Regions from separate parts of the Pseudoalteromonas sp. PA2MD11 genome, predicted to be linked through region 1. Evidence: predicted binding sites of a transcription regulator. Region 1 holds the regulator's gene; each other region holds the start of a gene.
What was found. The regulator FliA, encoded in region 1, starts transcription of late flagellar genes. The targets are predictions, from matches to a motif close to CTAAAGNTNNNNNNNNNNNNGCCGATA.
Positions count from the first base shown of each region.

Region 2: a site for FliA is predicted at 6,613-6,639, ahead of pomA (flagellar motor protein PomA). Genes of this name have one in related genera too.
Region 3: a site for FliA is predicted at 5,018-5,044, ahead of ISP07_RS20095 (DUF5610 domain-containing protein). Genes of this name have one in related genera too.

Region 1 covers NZ_JADKNF010000003.1:60,701-68,520, reverse strand. Annotated here, with positions in the region: gene ISP07_RS05030 (protein-glutamate methylesterase/protein-glutamine glutaminase) at 1-671, opposite strand, end outside; gene ISP07_RS05025 (chemotaxis protein CheA) at 734-3,025, opposite strand; gene ISP07_RS05020 (protein phosphatase CheZ) at 3,041-3,808, opposite strand; gene cheY (chemotaxis response regulator CheY) at 3,826-4,209, opposite strand; gene ISP07_RS05010 (RNA polymerase sigma factor FliA) at 4,250-4,960, opposite strand; gene ISP07_RS05005 (MinD/ParA family ATP-binding protein) at 4,987-5,847, opposite strand; gene flhF (flagellar biosynthesis protein FlhF) at 5,840-7,327, opposite strand; gene flhA (flagellar biosynthesis protein FlhA) at 7,348-7,820, opposite strand, start outside.
Region 2 covers NZ_JADKNF010000005.1:251,808-259,627, forward strand. Annotated here, with positions in the region: gene ISP07_RS08685 (ligand-binding sensor domain-containing diguanylate cyclase) at 1-853, shown strand, start outside; gene ISP07_RS08690 (hypothetical protein) at 957-3,059, opposite strand; gene dxs (1-deoxy-D-xylulose-5-phosphate synthase) at 3,345-5,207, opposite strand; gene ispA ((2E,6E)-farnesyl diphosphate synthase) at 5,296-6,183, opposite strand; gene xseB (exodeoxyribonuclease VII small subunit) at 6,188-6,430, opposite strand; gene pomA (flagellar motor protein PomA) at 6,703-7,470, shown strand; gene ISP07_RS08715 (flagellar motor protein MotB) at 7,474-7,820, shown strand, end outside.
Region 3 covers NZ_JADKNF010000029.1:25-7,844, reverse strand. Annotated here, with positions in the region: gene ccoG (cytochrome c oxidase accessory protein CcoG) at 1-945, shown strand, start outside; gene ISP07_RS20120 (serine/threonine protein kinase) at 1,011-1,985, shown strand; gene ISP07_RS20115 (thiol:disulfide interchange protein DsbA/DsbL) at 2,016-2,639, shown strand; gene ISP07_RS20110 (thiol:disulfide interchange protein DsbA/DsbL) at 2,658-3,296, shown strand; gene ISP07_RS20105 (DUF523 domain-containing protein) at 3,357-3,809, shown strand; gene trmA (tRNA (uridine(54)-C5)-methyltransferase TrmA) at 3,812-4,909, opposite strand; gene ISP07_RS20095 (DUF5610 domain-containing protein) at 5,074-6,192, shown strand; gene murI (glutamate racemase) at 6,259-7,053, shown strand; gene ISP07_RS20085 (RNA recognition motif domain-containing protein) at 7,016-7,495, opposite strand.

The sequences.
Region 1 (7,820 bases):
TGTGGGAAATTAGCTGGCAGCTGAGTCAAAATTGTTTGCAGTGCCACAGGTCCACCGGTTGATGTACCGATAGCAACCAATTGATATTTCTTGCCCGAAGCGCGAATATTACTCGTATTCGATGACGATGCAGCCGGCGAACTTGCAGCAGCAGGACGACTAAAACTGCGATCAGGCTGGACAATACCGCTACTGCTTGTAGCGCCACTACTTCTTAGTGTAGGAGTCGGAGTTGATCTCGAAATAGGTGCTGGGCGCGAGAAACGAGAAATGCGACGGCGACCAATTTCTTTTACTTTATTTTGTAAAAGCGCGATTGCATCTTCATTATTGCGTGCAATGTCTTCGAACTTTTTCGGTAAAAAATCAAGGGCCCCAGCATCCAATGCATCTAGGGTTGCTGTTGCGCCATCACGGGTGAGTGATGAGAACATTAAAATAGGAGTCGGTGTTGCTGCCATTATTTCTTTCACGGCACTAATGCCATCAAGAACCGGCATTTCAACATCCATAGTAATTACATCAGGTTTTAATTCACGGGCTTTATCGACCGCTTCACGACCGTTTACGGCAAAACCAATTACTTGAATATTGCTGTCTTGCTCTAAAATTTCGCTGACTCTGCGGCGAAAAAAGCTTGAATCATCAACAACTAATACTTTGACTGCCATTGGCACTCTCTTGTTTTATATCACTTAAAGTGCAGTTAAACGCTGCACTTTATTATTTATTATTAGCCAACGTAGTGTTTAAGCATGCTAGGTACGTCGAGGATCAATGCAATCCCACCATCAGAAGTAATTGTCGCACCAGCCATGCCTGGCGTACCTTGCAATAAGGCATCTAAAGGTTTGATAACAACTTCTTCCTGGCCAATTAACGAGTCAACCACGAAGCCCACTTGTTTAGTACCGATTTGCACAATAACTACGTGACCTTCAGCTTTACGCTCTTGGCGGTTGGCACCTTTTACTAACCAATGTTGTAAATAGAAAAGCGGGATCGCTTTTTCACGCACAATTATTGTCAGTTGACCATCAACGACATTAGTTTTAGTTAAATCAAGATGGAAAATTTCACTCACACCAGCAAGTGGTAAAGCAAATGTTTGCTCGCCAACAATAACCATAAGAGTCGGTAAAATAGCCAGTGTTAATGGCACCTTGATTTCTAATACAGTACCTACACCCAGCTCTGACTGAATATTGACAGAGCCATTTAACTGGGTGATTTTTGTTTTTACTACATCCATGCCGACGCCGCGGCCTGAAATATCAGATATCTCTTCTTTGGTTGAGAAACCCGGAGCAAAAATTAAGTTGTAAGCTTCGGTATCCGACAAGCGGCTTGCTTGGTCGTGATCAATCACACCTTTGCTGATAGCAATTTTTTTCAACTTCTCAGCATCCATACCTGCACCATCATCACGAATGGTCAATAAGATATGATCGCCTTCTTGCGAAGCAGAAAGAGTGACTGTACCGGTACGTGGTTTACCCGCGGCTTCACGCACATCTGGCATTTCAATACCATGGTCAACCGAGTTACGAACTAAATGCACGAGCGGATCGGCAAGCGCTTCTACTAAGTTTTTATCTAAATCGGTTTCTTCACCAACCAGCTGCAGGTTAATGTCTTTTTTCAAGCTGCGAGCTAAGTCACGCACAACGCGTGGGAAGCGGCCAAATACTTTCTTAATTGGCTGCATGCGGGTTTTCATCACCGCACCTTGCAGGTCTGCAGTTACCACATCTAAATTAGAGATGGCTTTACCCATTGATTCGCTGTTACTGTTATTTGCAAGGCTAACCAAACGGTTGCGTACTAATACCAGCTCACCCACCATGTTCATAATTTCGTCTAAGCGCTTGGTATCAACACGAACCGTTGTTTCAGCTTGTGGTGGTGGCGCTTTTTTCGGTGCAGCAGAAGCTGCTGGTGCTTTTGCAGGAGCTGGAGCCGGTTTAGGTGCAGCTGCGGCAGGCTTAGGAGTAGGTGCCGGTTTTGATGCTGCAGGCTGTGCCGGTTTTGCAGGTTCAGCTTTAGGTGGTTCAGGCGCTTTTTCTGGCGCAGCCGTTTCTAAAGACTGTGGAGCTGTACCTTTACCATGTAATTCATCAAGCAACGCCTCAAACTCGTCATCGCTAATTTCATCGTCTGAGTCACTGCTTGTAGTATCTACTGCTGGCGCTTGAGAAGTTGGTTGTGCAGATTTTACTGTTTCAGGTTTGGCTATATTTTCTTGTTTTACTTCACCAAAATTACCAACACCATGTAATTCGTCTAATAAACTGTCGAATTCATCATCGGTGATATCATCACTATCACTGCTAATAGCTTCAGGAGCAGCCGCTGCTGGCCCTTGACCTTTACCATGTAATTCATCGAGGAGGCTTTCAAACTCATCTTCAGTAATTTCATCAATATTCTGTGGTTCTGCCTTACTATCAGCAAGACCGCCGCCATCAAACAACATATCAAACGCAAATGGATCATCTTCATCAATATTGTCTGCTGCCGTGTTAGCTGTTACTTCAGGTGCATCAACAACAGCCTCTTCAACAGCAGGTTCTTCAGGTGCAACTGCTACATCGTCTGCTACTGATACATCTTCACCTGCAAGCTCTTCCGCTGTAGGTGGTTGGCTTAATTTATGAAGAACGTCTAGAAGCGCAGGATCTGCAGGCTCTGGTTGCTCACGATTTTGAATCGTTGCGAACATTTCGTTGATGGTATCCAGAGCTTGTAAAATAACATCCATAAGCTCAGGAGTGACACTGCGAACACCTTGGCGTAATAAATCGAAAACATTCTCTGCACCGTGACACGCATCAACAAGTTCAGTCATGCTTAAAAAGCCTGCACCGCCTTTGACAGTGTGGAAGCCTCTAAAAATGGCGTTTAAGAGATCTTTGTCTTCGGGATTGTTCTCAAGCTCAACTAATTGCTCTGACAAAAGCTCTAAGATTTCTCCTGCCTCAACAAGGAAATCCTGTAAAATATCTTCATCGACTTCAAAGCTCATGCAGCTACTCTCCTCTTAGAAGCCCAGGCTTGATAATAGATCATCGACTTCATCTTGTCCTGAGACAACATCATCACGAGAGTCTTTATCAATAATCGGCCCTTCTGGACCTGCTAGTGTATCACTTGTTGCAGGTGCTTTTTCTATGGCCTGTTTTTCTTGTTGTTGATGACCATCTTCTTGACTGCCAAACACAGTTAAGAGATTAATTAAACTGTCTTCTACTTCTCGCACTAACTCAATGACGCGACGGATTACTTGCCCCGTCAAATCTTGATAGTCCTGTGCCATCAGCACATTGGTCATCAAGCCCTGTAGCTCATCGGTTTTAGTATGCGAGTTATTCATAAAATTATCTAAGCTATGACATAGCTTTTTAAACTCACCGAGCTCAATTTCTCGGCTCATTAAACGATCCCACGTGGGTTTAATCGTCGCTATTTCATCTGCAAGTTGTTGCGCTATAGGTAAACTAGCTTCAACTGCATCCATGGTTTTGTTAGCGGCGCTTTCTGTCATTTCCATAACATAATTTAAGCGCTGCTTAGCGTCTGGGATCGCATCGGTAGTTAAATCTGAAAGACGAGTATCTAGATCAAAGTTTTTTAGCGCTTCATGTAATTGTCGCGTCAGTTTACCGATTTCAGCAAACAGCTCTGATTGTTCTTTTGATGCTGTTTCAAGTATCAGCTGATCAGCTTTTTCTTGTTCACCATTTTCAAGAAACTCAACAAGTTGACGAGCTTGCTCTAAACTTATTTGAGGCGCAGCTAGTGCTGACATAAGCCTCTCCCCTTAGATTAACCTAAACGTTCAAACACTTTTTCCAATTTGGTTTTAAGTGTCGCAGCAGTGAATGGTTTAACGATATAGCCATTAACACCCGCTTGAGCAGCAGCAACAATTTGTTCTTTTTTCGCTTCAGCTGTCACCATTAATACAGGAATATGCTTAAGGCTATCATCAGCACGAATTGCTCTTAACAAATCAATGCCTTGCATACCTGGCATGTTCCAATCTGTTACAACAAAATCAAATTCTTGATTTTGTAGCATTGGCAATGCTGTTGACCCATCGTCAGCTTCCTGCACATTGGTAAAACCTAAATCCCTTAATAGATTTTTAATGATACGTCTCATTGTAGAAAAATCATCAACAACAAGAATTTTCATGTTTTTATCCAAAACATCCTCCGGTGAGGTTTGAACCTATATTTACTTACTACTAATTAATCCAGTCATTGATTTTTGCTTTGAGCTTAATCATCGCCTGACCATGTATCTGACTCACACGCGATTCACTAACATCGAGTATGTGTCCTATTTCTTTTAAGTTCATTTCGTCGTTGTAGTACAAAGACAAAACAAGTGCATCTCTTTCTGGTAACGATTGGATAGCCGTTAATAGAGACTGGTTAAACCGCTCATTTTTAACGTTATTAAACGGTTTGTCTAGTCCTAAATCCTGACCTACAGGTGTAATGACGTCTTCATCAACGCCTAAGTCCTCTATACCTAATACTTTACTAGAATTTACATCATGTAGAATATGATGGTACTCATCGAGCGTTATATCAAGTTTTTCAGCGACTTCTGTATCTTTAGGTTCACGATTTAGCGTGCTTTCTAATTCGGCTATGGTTTCAGCCACTAGACGGGCATTTCGGTGAACAGAACGTGGTGCCCAGTCACCTCTACGAATTTCGTCTAACATCGCACCACGAATACGAATTCCAGCGAAAGTTTCGAAACTAGCCCCTTTGCTAGCATCAAAGTTTTTTGATGCTTCAATTAGGCCTATCATGCCTGATTGAATTAAATCATCGAGTTGGACACTGGCAGGTAAACGAGCAATTAGATGGCACGCCACTTTTTTAACTAAAGAGGCATGTTTTTCAACAATCGCATTTAAGTTTTGTGCTGATTGATATCCCATCGCTTTATTCACCGATGTTGTCATAGTTAGCCGTTTACTAGTTTTTCAATGAAAAATTCTAAATGGCCAGAAGGTTGATTAGGGATCGGCCACTTAACTGCTTTTGTTGCTAATGTTTTAAACGCCACCGCAGCTGGTGAGTTTGGAAATAATTCAACAATCACCTTTTGACGTCGCGTAGATTTACGCATGTTCTCGTCATAAGGAATGGTAGCTACCAACTCCATTGAAACGTCTAAAAAGCGATCCGTTACTTTTGAAAGTTTAGCAAATAATTCTTGCCCTTCACGCAAACTGCGCACCATATTGGCAACAATTTTAAATTTATATACGCCATGCTCACGGCTAAGCACTTTTATAAGCGCATAAGCATCGGTAATTGAGGTAGGTTCATCGCATACAACCACAACAACATCTTGGGCTGCACGAGAAAAGCTTAATACCATGTCAGAAATACCTGCGGCGGTATCGACAATTAAAATATCAAACTCAGTGTTTAACTCGCTAAAAGCGCGGATAAGGCCTGCATGCTCAGATGGTGTTAATTCCACCATGCTTTGCGAACCAGACGTCGCAGGTACAATTTTTATACCTGCAGGACCTTCAACGAGAATTTCGTCAAGCTCACACTCGCCTGACAAAACATGAGATAAGTTACGTTCAACACGAAGGCCAAGCATCACGTCACAGTTTGCCAAACCTAAATCGGCATCTAGTACTAATACACGATTTCCTTGCTGCCCTAATGCGATTGCGGTGTTGAGTGAAACATTGGTTTTACCCACTCCACCTTTACCGCCAGTCACAGCGATAACTTTAACGCCACTATTATTATTTTGATTCATTTTGCGCAGGCCGCTTGCTTGATCTAATACTGTGTTAATCATACATCCCTACTGTGTTCGACGCTACTGCTTGACGTCGTGAATGTTGTGCTTTTGCTCGTTTTAAATACAATTGTTCAGCTTTTTTCACTAGTTTTTCAGCATTCGCTACGCGAATATCTTCAGGAACACGCTGACCGTTAGTAAGATACCCTATTGGCAGGCGATTTTGAATCGCTATACTAATAATCTCACCTAAACTTAAAGATTCATCCAATTTAGTGAAGATACAGCCACTTAGATGAACCTTTTTAAAGTGTCTTACGGTTTCTTGCAACACATTTATCTGTGCTGTCGCACTTAACACTAAATAACTACGAATATCAACACGCTGATTACGCATCAGAGTATTTAACTGCTCAGTTAAACGTAAATCACGTTGGCTCATACCCGCTGTGTCTATTAATACTAGACGCTTATTACGTAAATGGTATAACACTTCAGCTAATTCATTCGCATCTTTTACCTGCTTAACACCACAGCCAATAATACGACCATAAGTAGCCAGTTGTTCGTAGGCACCAATTCTGTATGTATCAGTGGTGATCAACGCTACTTTATCTGCACCATATTTTTGAGCACCCAGTGCAGCTAATTTTGCAACTGTGGTTGTTTTACCAACGCCTGTTGGACCCACTAATGCGAATACACCACCTTGACGCAGGATTTCGTTATTCGTTGTATGCATTTGGTTTTCAACCATTTGCAGAAGTGCTTGCCACGCTTGTTGACGTGATACATCGTCAGGAATGAAACAGGCCATTTGCTCAGCAACATCACGTTCAATGCCCAAACCCGCTAAGCGGTCAATCATACATGCACGAGTCGGATCGCGGCGAGCCATATCTTGTTGCATTAAGCCAGATACTTGGTGTTCAAGTAATTGACGAATCGCATTCATTTCTTCCCGCATAGTCGTCATTTCTGATTGATTCGCAGGTGCTGAGTTTTTATGCTCAGAGGGTGAATCTAAATCATCAAAACCTGAATCTAAATCGTCATCAAAACCTAGGCTATGAGCTTGAGTTTGTACACGAGGTGCTGCCTGCGATTGATAACGAGGAGCTTGCTTGTATTGTGGCTGTTGCTGTTGCTGCTCAAAGCTTGGCTCTTTTGCTTGATAGTGTTCACTCGTATCAATACCAGATTGACTAAACATTGACGCAAGCTCTGGCGAACGAGGGCGTGGGGCTTGACGCTCAAGTAACGCTTGTAAGCTATCAGCAACTTTCGCTTGCGGCTCAGGTTTAGCACGCATTGGCTCAGGTTTAACAAAGTTATGCTGTGGAGCAGGTGCTGATTGTGCCACTGCTGGTTTAGCTTCGGCTTTCGGGGCTGCTTTGTCGTAATCAACAGCTGCAACGATTTCAACGCCGTTAGCAAGCTTTTTGTTCGACATAATAACCGCATCAACACCTAACTCATCTTTCACTTCTTTCAGTGCAGTGCGCATATCTTTAGCAAAAAAACGTTTAATTTTCATGGTTCAACCCCTTTACTATCCTATTGTTGGCCTACTGAGCTGACAATCTTAATCTGTCTTTCGTCTGGTACCTCTTGGTAAGACATCACCCTTAAACCTGGGATGGTGTACTTAACGAAGCGAGATAGCACAGTCCGTAACATTCCTGACGTTAACAGTATCGAAGGTTCGCCGGCCATTTCTTGGTTTTGGTGCGCTTCATTCAATGATTGTTGAAGTCGCTCTGCAAGGCCTGGCTCTATTCCGGCACCTTCGTCACCTGCATTCTGAAGTGACTGATGCAACATCTGTTCCAACTCAGGCGCCAAGGTTATGACAGGGATCTCAGAAGACATACCAACAGCGTCTTGAACAATCAGTCTGCGTAGTGAAATTCTCACTGCAGCCGTTAGTACATCAGGGTCTTGGCTACGTGGGCCATACTCAACAAGAGTTTGAACAATCGAGCGCATATCGCGAATTGCCACCCCTTCATTGAGTAAGTTTTGTAGCA
Region 2 (7,820 bases), on a different contig from region 1:
CTTTGTAGTGCCGCGTCGTTTTGATGAGACTATTTATTTTAGACTCTTGATCACCAGCAGCTTTATTTTACTGTTCTACCTCGTGTTTTGGGTATTTAGAGCGCAAGAGAAACGTAAGCAATTAGCCCTTGAAAGCTTAGTAACAGAACGTACCGTAGAGCTTCGAGAAGCTAACGATAAGCTTAACCAAGTGAACTCACAGCTTAAGCTAGTTAGTCACTCAGATGAGCTTACAGGCTTACGTAGCCGTCGCTTCTTGTTTGATCAGCTCCCTAAAGATATCGAACACTTCCAGCGTAACTCACAGTCATTGCAAGCGCAGGGTAAGTCGCTAGTGCTATTAATAATAAACTTTGATAACTTCAGCCGCATTAATGATGCGTATGGCCCACTTGCAGGCGATAGCTGTTTACAGCAAATGGCGACTTTGTTGAATAGCCGTACTCAAGGTTCTGACTATGTTGCGCGTTGGAGTGGTGACGAGTTTTTACTCTTACTACGTGATTTCAAACGCACAGCAATAGACAATTATGTGGCCGATTTATGTGAAGCAATTGCAGCAAACCCATTTAGATTACCGAATGGGCAGTCGACCACTATCACTGCGTCGATTGGTTGGTCTTTTTATCCGTTACCTTTACTGGGTGGCCAAGTTATTGGTTGGGAAACCTCAGTTAACCTTGCCGATATCGCACTGCATCAAGTTAAAAAGCGCGGTGGCGATGGTGTAGCAAACATTACCTTTGATGAGCAATTAGATGCCTTTGAGTTCGAGCAAAGCAACAATGTTGATCAGCAGCTCAGCGCACTGCAAGCCAATGGTTTAGCCGATATTAAAATTTGGATGCGTTAATACTCTCTAAACCAAGTGAGCAGATATAAAAATGCCTTATCTAGAGCTAGATAAGGCATTGGAGGCCAACAGAGGCGTTCGTTACCTAAACACCTTTTGATGGTTAGTGATTAAGCCAAGCTGGTAAAATAGCCACAGACTCTGGGGCGGTAAAGGAGTAGCTCACCGTTGCTGCAATGTCACCGCTAGGGCTATTTAAAATATTATCAAAGCGCATAACTAGGCCATTAGATTTTTCGGCAACATATAAATCATTACCCGTATACATAATATCGACAGGGTTACCTAATTGGCTTGCAGGACCTGCGATATTTACACTTACATTGGTTAAACCACTGGCCATAGCGGCACTATTAATCACATAAATTTTCCCGTCGGTGGCATCGGCTGCAGAACCAACATCAGAAACTATTAGTGAGTCACTTAATGGGTCGTAATCAATACCATGAATATTGGTTGGTGCAGCAAATGCAGTGCCGCCCGATGCAGGGGTAATTAAACGATCTTCACCTGTAATGGTTGTCATACCTGACATCCACTTGCTTTTCACTTCATCAAAAACAGCAATAGTGCCATTGGTAAGTGCAACAAATGCTCTGTCAGTTGATGGATCATAGTCTACATCCCAAGGGCGTGCACTAGCACTGGGTGTTAGGGTCATTAATGGGCTTACATCACCTGTTGCGCAGCTAGAGAAAATGAGAACACCAGGCGTTGTTGCATTAAATTCAGCAACAAAAATCATGCCTATATCTGAAGCTATATCAATACCTTTTGGTGAGATAATACCAGTACTTGCTCCCATGATTGTTCTGTCTTGGTTGGTTGCGTAACTTTCGCCGTTACGCTGTGTTGCAACCTTGTTTGAAATAACGATACCACCCATCGATGTAACTGCATCATCAAATGTTGCGTAGCTAGTGCCAGACTTATCAAAAGCCACACTTTCAATTGTTTGATTTGCATTATACGTTGCCAGTTCGGCTGTTAAAGGTGCGTTTAAACGACTAATTTGACCTGTTGTCGGACCTACTGTTCCTGGGTTACTACTAACAGCTACACCGAGCAGGGGCATGTTAACCATAATACTATCAGAGCTATCTTGCATATTATTATGCATAACGGTTTCTGTTATTGATTCAGGTTTTGTTGTTGGCGTGATGAGATCTGGTGATACATCACCACTTTCGCCTGCAAATATATTACTAAATACTAAAACTGCATCATTTGATTTTTCAGCCACACGCAAGTCGCTGCCAGTAAGACTTATATCCACAGGGTTACCGAGCATAGACATTGGGCCTGCTATATGACGGTCAACCGCTACCATACCATCTGCTTGAGCAGCATTTGAAATTACAAAGAGTGCACCATCTGTTGCATCAGATGCACTACCTACATCAGACAGCACAAGCTTGTTACTAGTCATATCTAAAGCAATACCATGAATATTGACTGAGATTTTTGTACCAGTTTCATCACTTGGTGTAATGGTTCGAGTTGGTGTTGCAGCAAAACCACCCATTACATAACTGTCGTAAACAGCAACATCACCATTAGTTAGTGCGACGTAAAGACGATCATTATTTTCATCGTACGTAAGATCCCATGGTGTTGCATCAGTTACCGTTGTTGCTAATGGTGCTACATCGCCTGCAGCTTCTTTACCAAATACAGTTACTTGCATAGCATTGAAATCAGCAATAAAAACAAGACCATATTTATTAGAGATATGTATGCCCTTCGGATTTACAAGTGTGGTGTTTGTGCCAGTTAATGTACGATCAATATTATTGGTGTACATGCCATCTGCACGGTTTAACACTTGGCATACGGTACTCAGTGCTCCATTTCCAGAATCAGCAGCTTGCACTAAATTACCTAAGCTATCGAAAACAACACCTTCATTAGCACCAGTATTAAATGTTGTGAGTTTAGCGGCATTTTGATCAATGAGGTTGATAGTGCCCGCATTATCAGAGCCATTGTTCGCTAATATAAATGTTGCTGATGCAAAGCCAGGAGCGCCATCGTTGCCATTCATACCATCAGCGCCATTTTGACCGTCAGCGCCATTTTGGCCATCGACACCATTAGTACCGTCTTGCCCTGCTGCACCTTGAGCTCCCATAGCACCATCTTTACCATCATCTCCATCACACCCTGTAATACCCAGCATCACAGCAAGAGCAATGGCAGAAAACATGACCTTAGATAGTTTTGAATTAGCGAGTTGTTGATCTTTAATAGCTTTACTTTTAATCGTATTCATTTGTCTATACCTTTTAAATATTCCATCAAATGTGAACAAACAAACTGTATTGTTTAACGACAAAATACGTGCTCACGAGTTAACCTCAATGAATAAACGGCTAGCTAAAGATATTGGATGCAAGAAAATAGAAAATAGGTAAGTTATTTTTTATGTGTATGGTTTTAAATAATAAAAAAGGAGCCATGAGGCTCCTTTTTAATGAATTGCGTATAGTTTTTAAGCCATGAACTCTTTAATGCGAGTTAAGATCCCATTGGCATCTAGGCCCATCTCAGCGTGCATTTCATCTTGTGTGCCATGCTTAATGAACTCATCTGGAATACCTAAATTTAAGATAGTCACATCGGCTTTGATTGCAGCCAAATATTCATTCACAGCAGAACCAGCACCGCCTGCAATGGCATTGTCTTCTAAAGTAACAATGACATCATGGCTGCTAAGTAACTCATTAATAGTTTCAGTATCAAGAGGTTTGATAAAGCGCATATCAATCACTGTTGCATTTAGCTCATCTGCGGCTACTTTGGCGCTCTCTAACAGCGTACCGAACGACAAGATGGCCACTTTACTACCTTGTTTGATACTACGCGCTTTACCGATTTCAATCGCACTCATTGTTGATTCAACATCACAATTGCCGGCACTACCACGTGGGTAACGAACAGCAACAGGTTGATTGCATTGGTAGCCAGTGTAAAGCATTTGGCGGCACTCTTTAGTGTCGCTTGGCGCCATAATAATCATATTAGGAATACAGCGCATAAAACTTAAGTCATAGGCGCCTTGGTGAGTTTCACCATCAGCACCAACAATACCTGCACGGTCAATAGCGAATAAAACAGGTAAGTTTTGTAATGCTACATCGTGGATAAGTTGATCGTAAGCGCGTTGTAAAAAGCTTGAATAAATAGCAACAACAGGCTTCAACCCTTCACAAGCGAGGCCTGCTGCAAGCGTTACAGCATGTTGTTCAGCAATCGCCACATCAAAGTATTGCGCAGGATACTCTTTTGAAAAACGCACCATGCCTGAACCTTCACGCATCGCAGGGGTAATTGCCATTAGCTTGTCGTCTTGGGCTGCCATATCGCATAACCAGTCACCAAACACATTTGAGAATGTGGCAGCACCCGGTTTTGATTTTGGTAATTTCGACATGCTCGGATCAAATTTTGGTACACCGTGGTAGCCAATTGGATCCGCTTCAGCAGGCTTATAACCTTTACCTTTTTGCGTTTTAATATGTAGTAACTGTGGGCCTTTAAGGTTACGCATATTACGTAAGGTATCAACCAACATATTTACATCATGACCATCAATTGGGCCGATGTAATTTAGGCCTAACTCTTCAAAGAACGTACCCGGAATGACCATTCCTTTTAGGTGCTCTTCCATGCGGCTAGCAAGTTCTTTCACAGGCGGTAAACCAGAAAGGAGCTTTTTACTGCCTTCACGAATATTGGTGTAGAAGCTACCAGATAAAATTCGGGCAAAGTGGTTATTGAGTGCCCCCACGTTTTCTGAAATCGACATTTCATTGTCGTTTAAGATAATTAACACGTTAGGGTTAACATCACCCATGTGGTTCATTGCTTCAAATGCCATACCAGCAGTGATCGCACCATCGCCAATAACGGCAACGGTTTTACGATCTTTACCTTCTTTTTCTGCAGCAATGGCCATACCTAAGGCTGCTGAAATTGAGGTGCTCGAATGACCAACACTGAAAGTATCGTATGGGCTTTCTTCACGGAATGGGAATGGGTGCAAACCGTCTTTTTGACGAATAGTATGCATTTGGTCACGACGACCCGTTAAGATTTTATGCGGGTATGCTTGATGACCCACATCCCAAACTAAACGATCTTCAGGAGTGTTATAAACATAATGCAGTGCAACTGTTAACTCAACAGTGCCTAAACCTGATGCTAGATGACCACTACTTTGCGAAACTGAGTTAAGTAGGTATTCGCGTAACTCTTTACTAAACGCAGGTAACTTGTCTTGCGCTAAATCACGCAGTTGTGCTGGTTCGTCAACCAAACTTAATAATGGATACTTGCTACTATCAAGTGTCATGATTTTTTATACATCCTTCGCTAACCAGAGTGCATTATAGCCCATTGCCGCTCCGATTTTTTAGTTATTTTGTCTTTCTTTTTAGGTATTAATAATTGCGTTCAACAATATAGCTTGCAAGACTCGCCAATTCGCTGGTGTCGTAATCAATAGCCTCAAGAGCTTGATGGGCTTGAGCCAGCAAATCTTGTGCTTTTTGCTTTGCGCCTGCCATCCCTAATAAAGCAGGGTAGGTTGCTTTGTTTGCAGCAACATCGGAACCCTGTGGCTTACCTAATGTTTCAGTATCAGCTTCTACATCAAGGATATCGTCTTGTACCTGAAAGGCCAGCCCAATTGCTTGACCGAATAGGTTTAATTGCGCGAGTGTATGTTCATCACAGCTTTTTGCACTCAATGCACCGAGTGTAATTGCACAATTAAGCAAGGCACCCGTTTTTAGCTGATGAATGCGCTCTAGCTGAGCAACTGTAATTTCTTTATCGGTCGCTTCAATATCCAGTGCTTGCCCACCTACCATACCTTCAATACCTGAGGCTTTGCTTAATGAGGCAATCATTTTTACTTGCTGGCTCGCAGAAACAGCAAATTGATGATTGGCAATTAAATCAAATGCCAGTGTTTGTAAGGCATCACCTGCGAGTATGGCTTGTGCTTCGCCATAGACAATATGACAGGTAGGGCGGCCACGTCTTAAGTCATCATCATCCATTGCTGGTAAGTCATCATGAACTAAAGAATAGCTATGAATACACTCAATAGCGGCGGCAAGAATATCAAGATCGGCCTTGTCCGCGCCCATCATCCGGCCCGTTGCATATACAAGGTAAGGACGTAAGCGTTTACCACCATTTAGAACACCGTAGTGGGTGGCTTCTTTGATGTTTTTTTCGGTTTTAAGTGGCTGTTCAAAATAGCGATTTAAATGTGCTTCAACGTCTTCACGAGCGCGTTGTAATTGTTCTTTTAATTGCACTTAATTAGTCCAAGTTTGAATCAAAATTGCTAAGAGGCGCTTGGCTATCGTTACCCATTAAAATGGCAACTTTTTGTTCGGCTTGTTGTAACTTACCAGACGAAGCGTTTGCTAGCGCAATGCCGCGTTCAAATTGTTTTAGTGATTGTTCCAGTGACAATTCACCTTGCTCCATTTGTGCAACAATTTGAGATAATTCATCCAGTGCTTCTTCAAAGCTTAAGTTTTCTGGTTTCTTTGTTGCCATTGTGGCCTCGATAGCTGTTAGAAAGTGAGGCCAATTTTAGGGGGAATGCTAAACTAGGTCAAAGAATGATGTGTTTTTTTACGCATAATTCATTTTTAGTATGCTATTTTTACGATTTTAAATACAGCTTAAACTTGTAGCTTAAAAATCTTACATTAAAATAAAATTAATTCATTTAATGATTTAAGTATTTCAACTGCTTGCCGATAAGCAGTTAATAATAAAAATTTGATACTTGAGTGTATCGTGTAATTGTTCCTCTGGAGGGGTATGTGGATTTAGCAACCATAATAGGTATTCTTGGTGCCATAGGCTTAATTGCTATGTCGATGGTGTTAAGTAGTGATGGCCAAGTTGCAATGTTTTACAACACGCCTTCGGTGGTCATTGTATTTGGTGGTTCGATTTTTATTGTATTATCAAATTTCACCATGGGGCAATTTTTGGGCATAGGTAAAGTGGCAGCAAAAGCTTTTATGTTCAAAATCGAATCTCCGGAAGAATTAATTGAAAAAGCAGTAGAATTAGCTGATTCAGCACGTAAAGGTGGCTTCTTAGCATTAGAAGAAGCTGAAATCCCCAACGGTTTTATGCGTAAAGGGGTCGATATGTTAGTGGATGGTCATGATGCTGATGTCGTTCGCGCCACGCTGCAAAAAGATATTTCTCTTACTGCTAACCGTCATGAACTCGGTGCTGGTTTATTCAAATCACTTGCCGATATTGCTCCTGCAATGGGTATGATCGGTACGCTAATCGGTCTGGTTGCTATGTTATCAAACATGGATGACCCAAAGGCAATCGGCCCAGCAATGGCAGTTGCCCTTTTAACAACTCTCTATGGTGCTTTCTTAGCAAACGTTGTTGCTATTCCAATTCAGGTAAAACTAGAACTGCGTAAAGACGAAGAAGCCCTTAATCAACGCTTAATTCTTGACGCGGTGCTAGGTATTCAAGACGGTCAGAACCCGAAAGTAATTGAAGGTATTTTGAAAAACTACTTAGCCGAATCAAAACGTAAAGTTGATACCGAGGAGTAGAGCATGTCAGATGAAGAGTGCAAATGTCCACCACCGGGTTTACCCGCCTGGATGGGAACCTTCGCAGATTTAATGTCATTATTAATGTGCTTCTTTGTACTCTTGCTTGCTTTCTCAGAAATGGACGTACTGAAGTTTAAGCAAATTGCCGGCTCCATGAAGTTTGCTTTTGGTGTACAAAATAAAATTGAAGTAAAAGATATTCCAAAGGGAACCTCGGTCATTGCCATGGAGTTCACTCCGGGTAAACCTGAACCTACTCCTATTGAAACGATTCAACAACAAACCGTAGAAATGACGCAACAAATGCTTGAGTTTCAGGCTGGCGACGAAAGCTCTGCCGGGGGGCG
Region 3 (7,820 bases), on a different contig from region 1:
AGCGCCAAGCACGGTAGCTGGTGGTTATTCTCACTTTATACAGCGTTTACTTTTGTTGGTTATTTTACGCCTATCCGCCAGTTGCTACCTGATCTTTTTACTCTTGATGCAACAGCGTATTCGTATATTTGTTTAGCCGTGTTTGCAGTCTGTACTTATGGTAATGCGGGTTGGATGCGCGAGATTATGTGTTTACACATTTGTCCTTATTCTCGCTTTCAATCAGCTATGTTCGATAAAGATACCTTTACCGTGAGCTATGATGAGGCACGTGGTGAGAGCCGCGGCCCACGTTCACGCAAGCAAGATCCAAAAGAGCTTGGCTTAGGTGATTGTATCGACTGTAACTTATGTGTGCAGGTGTGCCCAACGGGGATCGATATTCGTAACGGCTTACAATATGAGTGTATTAACTGTGGTGCATGTATCGATGCGTGTGATGGGGTGATGGATAAAATGAATTACCCACGCGGACTTATTTCCTACACCACAGAACGCAACTTAGAAACGCCAGACAACAAAACACACGCACTGCGCCCTAAGTTAATTGGTTATTTAGTTATCTTAGTGGTGTTAACAGGGGCGCTGGTGGCAAATATTGCGATGCGTAAACCGATGGAGTTGGATATCATCCGTGACCGTAATCAGCTATACCGTGTTGACTTTAATGGCCTAGTTGAAAACACCTATACACTAAAAGTAATTAACAAAGCTCAGCATCAGCAAACCTTTAATATTCGTGTTGAAGGGCTTGATAACTTTGAGTACATTGGCAAACAAACTTTCACAGTACCTTCTGGCGAGTCTTATAACGTGCCACTGTCATTGGTTGTTGATCCATATGATTTGAAAAAGCCGATGACGAAGTTTGAGTTCGTACTTTCTGTCGATGGTGAGCCTGATGTGCAGATTTCACAGCCGAGTAACTTCTTTAAGGCGCGATAATTAAGTACACTGAGCGAATGAATAAAAAGCGGGATTTTCCCGCTTTTTTTATATGATGAGGCATTATGAGTAAATTTAGTTTTGTAGACCTTACACCCGATTCAATTTTAGATGCGGTTGAAAGTATCGGTGTTTATGCTGAATCAGGGCTGCTGGCATTAAATAGCTACGAGAACCGTGTTTATCAATTTAAAGCAGAAGATGGCCATCGTTATGTTGTTAAGTTTTACCGTCCAGAGCGCTGGAGTAAGGCGCAAATCTTAGAAGAGCATGCATTTGCATTTGAACTCGCTGATGCCGAAGTGCCAGTTGTTGCACCTGTAATTATCGAAGGGCAAAGCTTATTTGAGCATGATGGTTATTTGTTTACGTTATTCCCAAGTGTGGGGGGCCGCATTTTTGAAGTTGATAATTTAGATCAACTTGATGTACTTGGCCGCTTAATTGGACGAATGCACCAAGTAGCAAAAGCAAAGCCATTTGAACATAGACCTGTGATCAGCTGTGAAGAATATCTTAAGACAGCTAAAGTTCAGTTACAGGCAAGTAACTTGGTGCCAATGGCATTAGAGAACGCCTTTTATACTATTTTAGATTTGGTGATCAAAGAAACCACACAGCAGTATATAAATGTTGAAACTATTCGTCTGCACGGTGACTGTCATGCCGGCAATATACTGTGGTCTGGTGATGCATTAATGTTTGTTGATTTAGACGACAGCCGACAAGGGCCTGCAATTCAAGATCTTTGGATGATGCTCAGTGGCGATCGTAACAATCAACTGTTACAGTTAGACACTTTAGTCGCAGCGTACGAAGAATTTTGCGATTTTGATCACAGCCAATTAAAGCTGATTGAACCACTTAGAGCGATGCGAATGGTGCATTACATGGGCTGGTTGGCGAAAAGGTGGGATGATCCTGCGTTCCCGCGGAACTTTTCATGGTTTGCTGAAGACAAATACTGGGAGCAGCAAATACTAGCGTTAAAAGAACAGCTTGCAGCGCTACAAGAAGCACCATTAAAATTATTACCATAAATTTTTAAAGTTAATAAAGTCGAGAGAACAATGTTTAAAAAATTAAAGTTAAGTCTACTCATTTTATGTTTACCTTTTGCGGCCTTTGCTGCTGATTTTGAAGCAGGTAATCAATACGAAGTATTAAAAGTTGAGAAAAGTGCAACACCTCAAGTAACCGAGTTCTTTTCATTTTATTGCCCACACTGTTTTCAGTTTGAACCAGTTGCAAAAGCATTAACGGCAAGTCTTCCTGAAGGGACTGAATTTGTAAAAAGTCATGTTAACTTTTTAGGCGGTGTGTCTAAGCAAACTCAAAGTAACTTAAGCTATGCCTACTTAATCGCTAAGCAACATGGCAAAGCAGAACAAGTAGCTGATCAAATCTTTAACAGCATCCATAGACAACGTGCCTTACTTAAAGACATGAAAGACGTTAAAGCACTACTTGCAACTAATGGTATTAGTAATGAAGTGTTTGATGCTGAAATTGCAAGCATGCCAGTGATTAGCGCTGAAAAAGCGATGCAAGATAAGCAGCAAAAATATTCAGACATGGGCGCCTTAACAGGTGTACCAACTTTTATCGTCAATGATAAATACAAAATTAATTTAAATACCATCAAGAGCCAGCAGATGCTTGATGAATTAGTCGAATTTTTATTAAAACAATAATTTTGGAGTAAAGAAGTAATGATCAAGTTAGTAAAAGCTGTATTAATGGCTGCCACGCTAGGTTTAGCGGCAAATGCCTCAGCTGCTCAATATGAAGAAGGTAAGCATTATGAAACGATTGATGCCCGCGCTTCTAAAAAGCCAGAAGTAAAAGAGTTCTTCTCATTCTACTGCCCACACTGTAATAACTTCGAGCCAGTTGTGAAAGAGCTTAAAACACTTCTTAAAGATGGCGTTAAATTCAAAAAGAGCCATGTTGATTTTTCAGGTCCTCGTGACCCAGAAATTCAAACCATCTTAGCGCAAGGTTATGCGACGGCTAATGTGTTACCACAGAAAGACGCGTTAGTAGCCGCTGTGTTTAATCATATTCACGGTAAGCGTGCTCGTATTAACGAACTAGCTGATATGAAAGACATCTTTGTTTCACAAGGTGTATCGGCTGAAGATTTTGATAAGTACTACAACAGCTTTTCTGTACGTACTATGGCGTCTAAAATGAAACGCGACCAAGAATACTACCAACAAAAAGGTGCTTTAAAAGGCGTTCCAACTTTTATTGTTAATGGTAAATATCGCTTAATCTTAGGTGCGGACTCAGGCATCAGTGATGCAAAGAGCATGGCAGATTTAATTAACTACCTAGCTGATAAATAAGCTAATTAGTTAAATTTAATTCAAAGCTCCGTTCGCGGAGCTTTTTTATTGGTAAAGCAAATGCAAAAACTATTAGTTTCAAGCTGTTTGTTAGGAAACCCTGTTCGTTATGACGGGCAATCGCAAAACTTACTCCATCCTGGTTTAGAAACTCTTAAACAGCAAGAAAGGCTCGTTGCATTCTGCCCTGAAGTAGCTGGTGGCTTACCTACACCAAGGCCGCCTGCAGAAATCAAAGTGGGTAGAGTACTTACCAAAGATGCGCAAGATGTCACAGTGCAGTTTGCTTATGGCGCAGAACAAGCACTTAAACTTTGCAAAAAGCAGGGCATTCGCTATGCGTTGTTAAAAGAATCAAGCCCGTCATGTGGTCGCAATACTATTTACGATGGTAGTCATTCAGGAAAGAAAATTTCAGGGATGGGGTTAACTGCAAGGCTGTTAACTGACAATGGTATAGCTGTATTCAGCGAGCAGCAGTTGCCAGCGCTATTTGCTGCGCTGGCAGAGTGATTTTATTTACGTTGTAAAAACACACCTGATTCAATGTGATGGGTGTAAGGGAATTGATCAAAAATTGCAAAACGTTTTACTTCATGGGTTTTGCATAAGTGATCAAGGTCACGTTCTAGGGTATCGGGATTACACGAGATATAAATAATGTTGTCGTAGTTCGCAACTAGGTCACAAGTTAGCGTGTCCATTCCAGCACGTGGTGGATCCACCAAGATTGTTTGGCAGTTATAGCTTTTCAGGTCTATGCCATCTAAACGAGAGAAGGTACGTTCGCCTTTCATTGCTTGAGTGAACTCTTCACTCGACATACGAATGATATCTAAGTTCTCAACCTTGTTTTGTGCAATATTGTATTGTGCTGAGTAAACCGATGATTTTGATATCTCAGTGGCTAATACCCGGTCGAATGAACCCGCAAGAGCAATCGAAAAGTTACCATTCCCACAATATAACTCCAGTAAGTCATTATTGAGTGGTTGGCAAAGGGCTTGTGCCCACTCTAGCATCTTGATGTTTACTTTTGCATTCGGTTGCGTAAAGCTATTTTCGACTTGTTGATAAATAAGCTCTTTACCGTTTACGTTTAAACGCTCGATAACATAGTCATTACCAATCACTTCTTTTTGCTTACGAGCACGGCCAATAAAATCAATCTTAAACTGTGTGCTCAGTTTTGCTTTAAGCTCTTTAATTGCTTGTAGCCACTGCTCATCTAGTTGTTTGTGATACAACAAGCTAACAAGGATCTCACCACTTAAGCTTGAAAGGTAATCGATTTGAAACAGCTTACGGCGCAGAACTTCATTGTCTTTTAAGTTTTCGATCATCGCTTGCATCACTTCACCCACTAAAGGTGCTGCAGGGTCAAACTCATCAACGCGGATCTTTTCTTTAGTTTGTTGATCAAACATGATGTGAAACAGGTCTTCACCTTCATGCCAAACACGAAACTCTGCACGTTGGCGGTAATGAATAGGATCAGAGCCGAACACTTCTAATTTTTCGACCCCAAAACGTCGAAACTGTGAGGTGATGCGCTGCTCTTTCTCACTCAATTGTGCATCGTATTGAGTTGTATCAATTTTTATAACCGCCATGGCTGATTACCTTTTATCTCTTAGCTGTATAACGGCGCTATTGTAGGGAGCGCTGAGGATTTGTCTAGTTTTGTTATTTATTTTAGTGTCGTTTTTTTATACAAAAAACTTAAGTTCTGTGGTTTTTGGCCGATAATGAGTTAACCATAACATGGAGTCGGATCATGAAAATTGGCAACCTAGGCTATATGCCTAATACAAATGTGAATAAATACAATGGTAAACAGGCACTGCAGCAGCCTACCATTCAAAATCGTCAAGATAGTTATCAGCAACGCGGCAGAGAGCTCGCGGCAAAAGTTCTTGATGATAAACTTGCTGAGGCACTAGGTTTACCTAAAGCCGAAGAAAAAAAAGATAAACCCTTGTTCGACTTTGAAGAGATCGTGAAAAACGTACTCGACTTTGTTGGCGGCGCACTTCGTAAAGCAAAAGCCGATGGTGCTGATGATGAAAAACTCAAAGGCATGCTAGGTGATGCACGTAAAGGTGTGCAAATGGGCATCGACGATGCGTATGATGAGCTTAAAGAGTCAGGTATTCTTAACGATGACATCGAAGAGGGTATCGAAAAGTCTAAAGAAGGTATTTTTAAAGGTATTGATGAATTAGAAGAAGACTTGTTCAATCCTAAGCCTAATGCGGTTTCAGTAAGCCAAGCTCAATACATCAGTTTAAGTAATAACGCGGAGTACACTTTCACCACCGCTGAAGGTGATGAAGTAAGTATTAGCTTTGCTGATGCATACGAAAGCAAGTCTGCAAGCAGCTATAGCAAAAATGGCGACAACGAAGCCTTTGTCAGTGAGTCTTCGCAATCACGTGATTTATCATTCTCGATGTCGGTCAATGGTGATTTAAATGAGCAAGAGCAGCAAGCTATCAATGAATTGATGGAAGACTTGCAGAGTGTTAGCGAAACATTCTTCTCTGGTTCATTAGAAGATGCCTTTGAACAAGCTAAAGAGCTTAACTTAGGTAACGAGCAACTCGTTGGCTTTACCATGGATTTGAAACAAACCAAAACAGTAGCAGCTATCAAAGGGTATGAAGAATATAAACCTGCTCCCGAAAAAGAAGTTGCTGAGAAAATAGCGCCATTTAATGACGACTTGAAACAGGCGTTTAATAAAGCGGGTGACATTGGTTTGCAAAATGAACTGGCTGGCATCTTACAATGGTTAAACCAAGATAAAGAAGAAGTCAGTAAGCTGGTGGATTATACCAAAGCAATGTTTGAGCAAATGAATAAGCTTCGCTCGGCAACAGAAGAAGAGGCTTAGCCCTTTCTTTCTTTTTATCAAGCTGCATGGCAAACTGCTGACCTTTGATGATCCGAGGTAAGCAGTTTGTCAGTTCATATAATGGTGTTTGATTCTGGTATAGGTGGAACAACCGTACTTGAACAGATCCAAGCATTGATCCCAGATGCTGATTATAGTTATTTTATGGACAATGCTTTATTGCCATATGGCGCGCAAAGTCAGCAAACGATCATAGCCCGCCTTTTAGCGCTACTACAGTTTATCGAGACAGCAAACTTACAAGTTGATATTCTAGTTATTGCGTGTAATACCGCCTCTACCTCTGCCTTAGAAACTATTCGCCAGCACACAAATATAGAAGTTGTCGGGGTAGTACCTGCGATAAAACCCGCTTGCGCTATAAGTAACAGCAAACATATTGGTTTACTGGCAACACCATCAACTATCAAGAGTCGCTATACTGCAAACTTAATTAGTACTCATAGCCAAGACACACAAGTCAGCTTATATGGCTCAACTGAGCTGGTAGAAATTGCAGAAACACTATTTCATACGCAGAAAATCAATAAAGCAAAGCTTGAGAATGTATTGAGTGATTTAGCGATAGCAGAAGATATAGATGTATTGGTACTTGGCTGTACACACTTTCCATTACTAGCCAGCGCGATTAGTGACTACTATAAACAACAGATCTTCCTTATTGACTCAGGCAAAGCGATTGCTAAGCGCGTTGAAAGTTTAATTGCTTTACGAGGCTTTACTCTTACTACAGATAAAAAAAAGCCGCTGCACTATTATGCAACGGCTCCTATTGGTCATTCGCAATTAAGCGTTGAGCTTATTACGCTGACTGATCAGATCCCTCACGAAAGCTGTTAGCTTCGTTCTCTTGTTTTTGTTTTGCTTCACGCACTTTTAAAGTACGTTGTTGGAATTCGCTATCATTTAATTGATTGATTGCTTTATCTGCATCAGCTTCAGCCATTTCAACAAAACCAAAGCCACGACGTTTACCTGTATTTTTATCTTTTAATAAACGTACATTGAAAACTTTGCCTTGTTCTTCGAATAAAGCACGAACAACACCTTCATTAGCACGATAAGGTAGGTTGCCAACATAAAGTGTTTTTGTTTTTACTTCGGCCTCCTCACTTGACGCTGATGAAAGTGCTGCAATAACCAAAGCACCAATTAATAAGCCTGCACCAAATAGCAATGCTGGGTCTAAAGCTAAGCTTGCAAGTGCGAACTTAACAACCACAAAACCTAAAACAGCAAGAATAACGGAGAAAAGAAAAGATTTTTGATCGGGTAATTTCATTTTGATCTACCAATAAACAAGAAATAAACATTAATTTAACATTGTGAACTTGCTATCTTAACGAGTTAAATGAACATAGCAATGAAATTTGCATTAAATTATGAATATTGGCTTAAAAAACAGCCATAATAGCGACCGTTTTTGCTGTTTTCGGTAAATTTAGTTCGCTTTTTGAGCGAACAGTAAAAAGATCGAAAAAAAGTGTTGATCTGTTTTTGGATCTCCCTATAATGCGACCCCACTGACACGGCGGGCAGCAACGAAAGACGCTGAACAACGTAGCAGAGAGTTAAGTGAAACTTCGGTTTCAAATAATCGAAAGAAA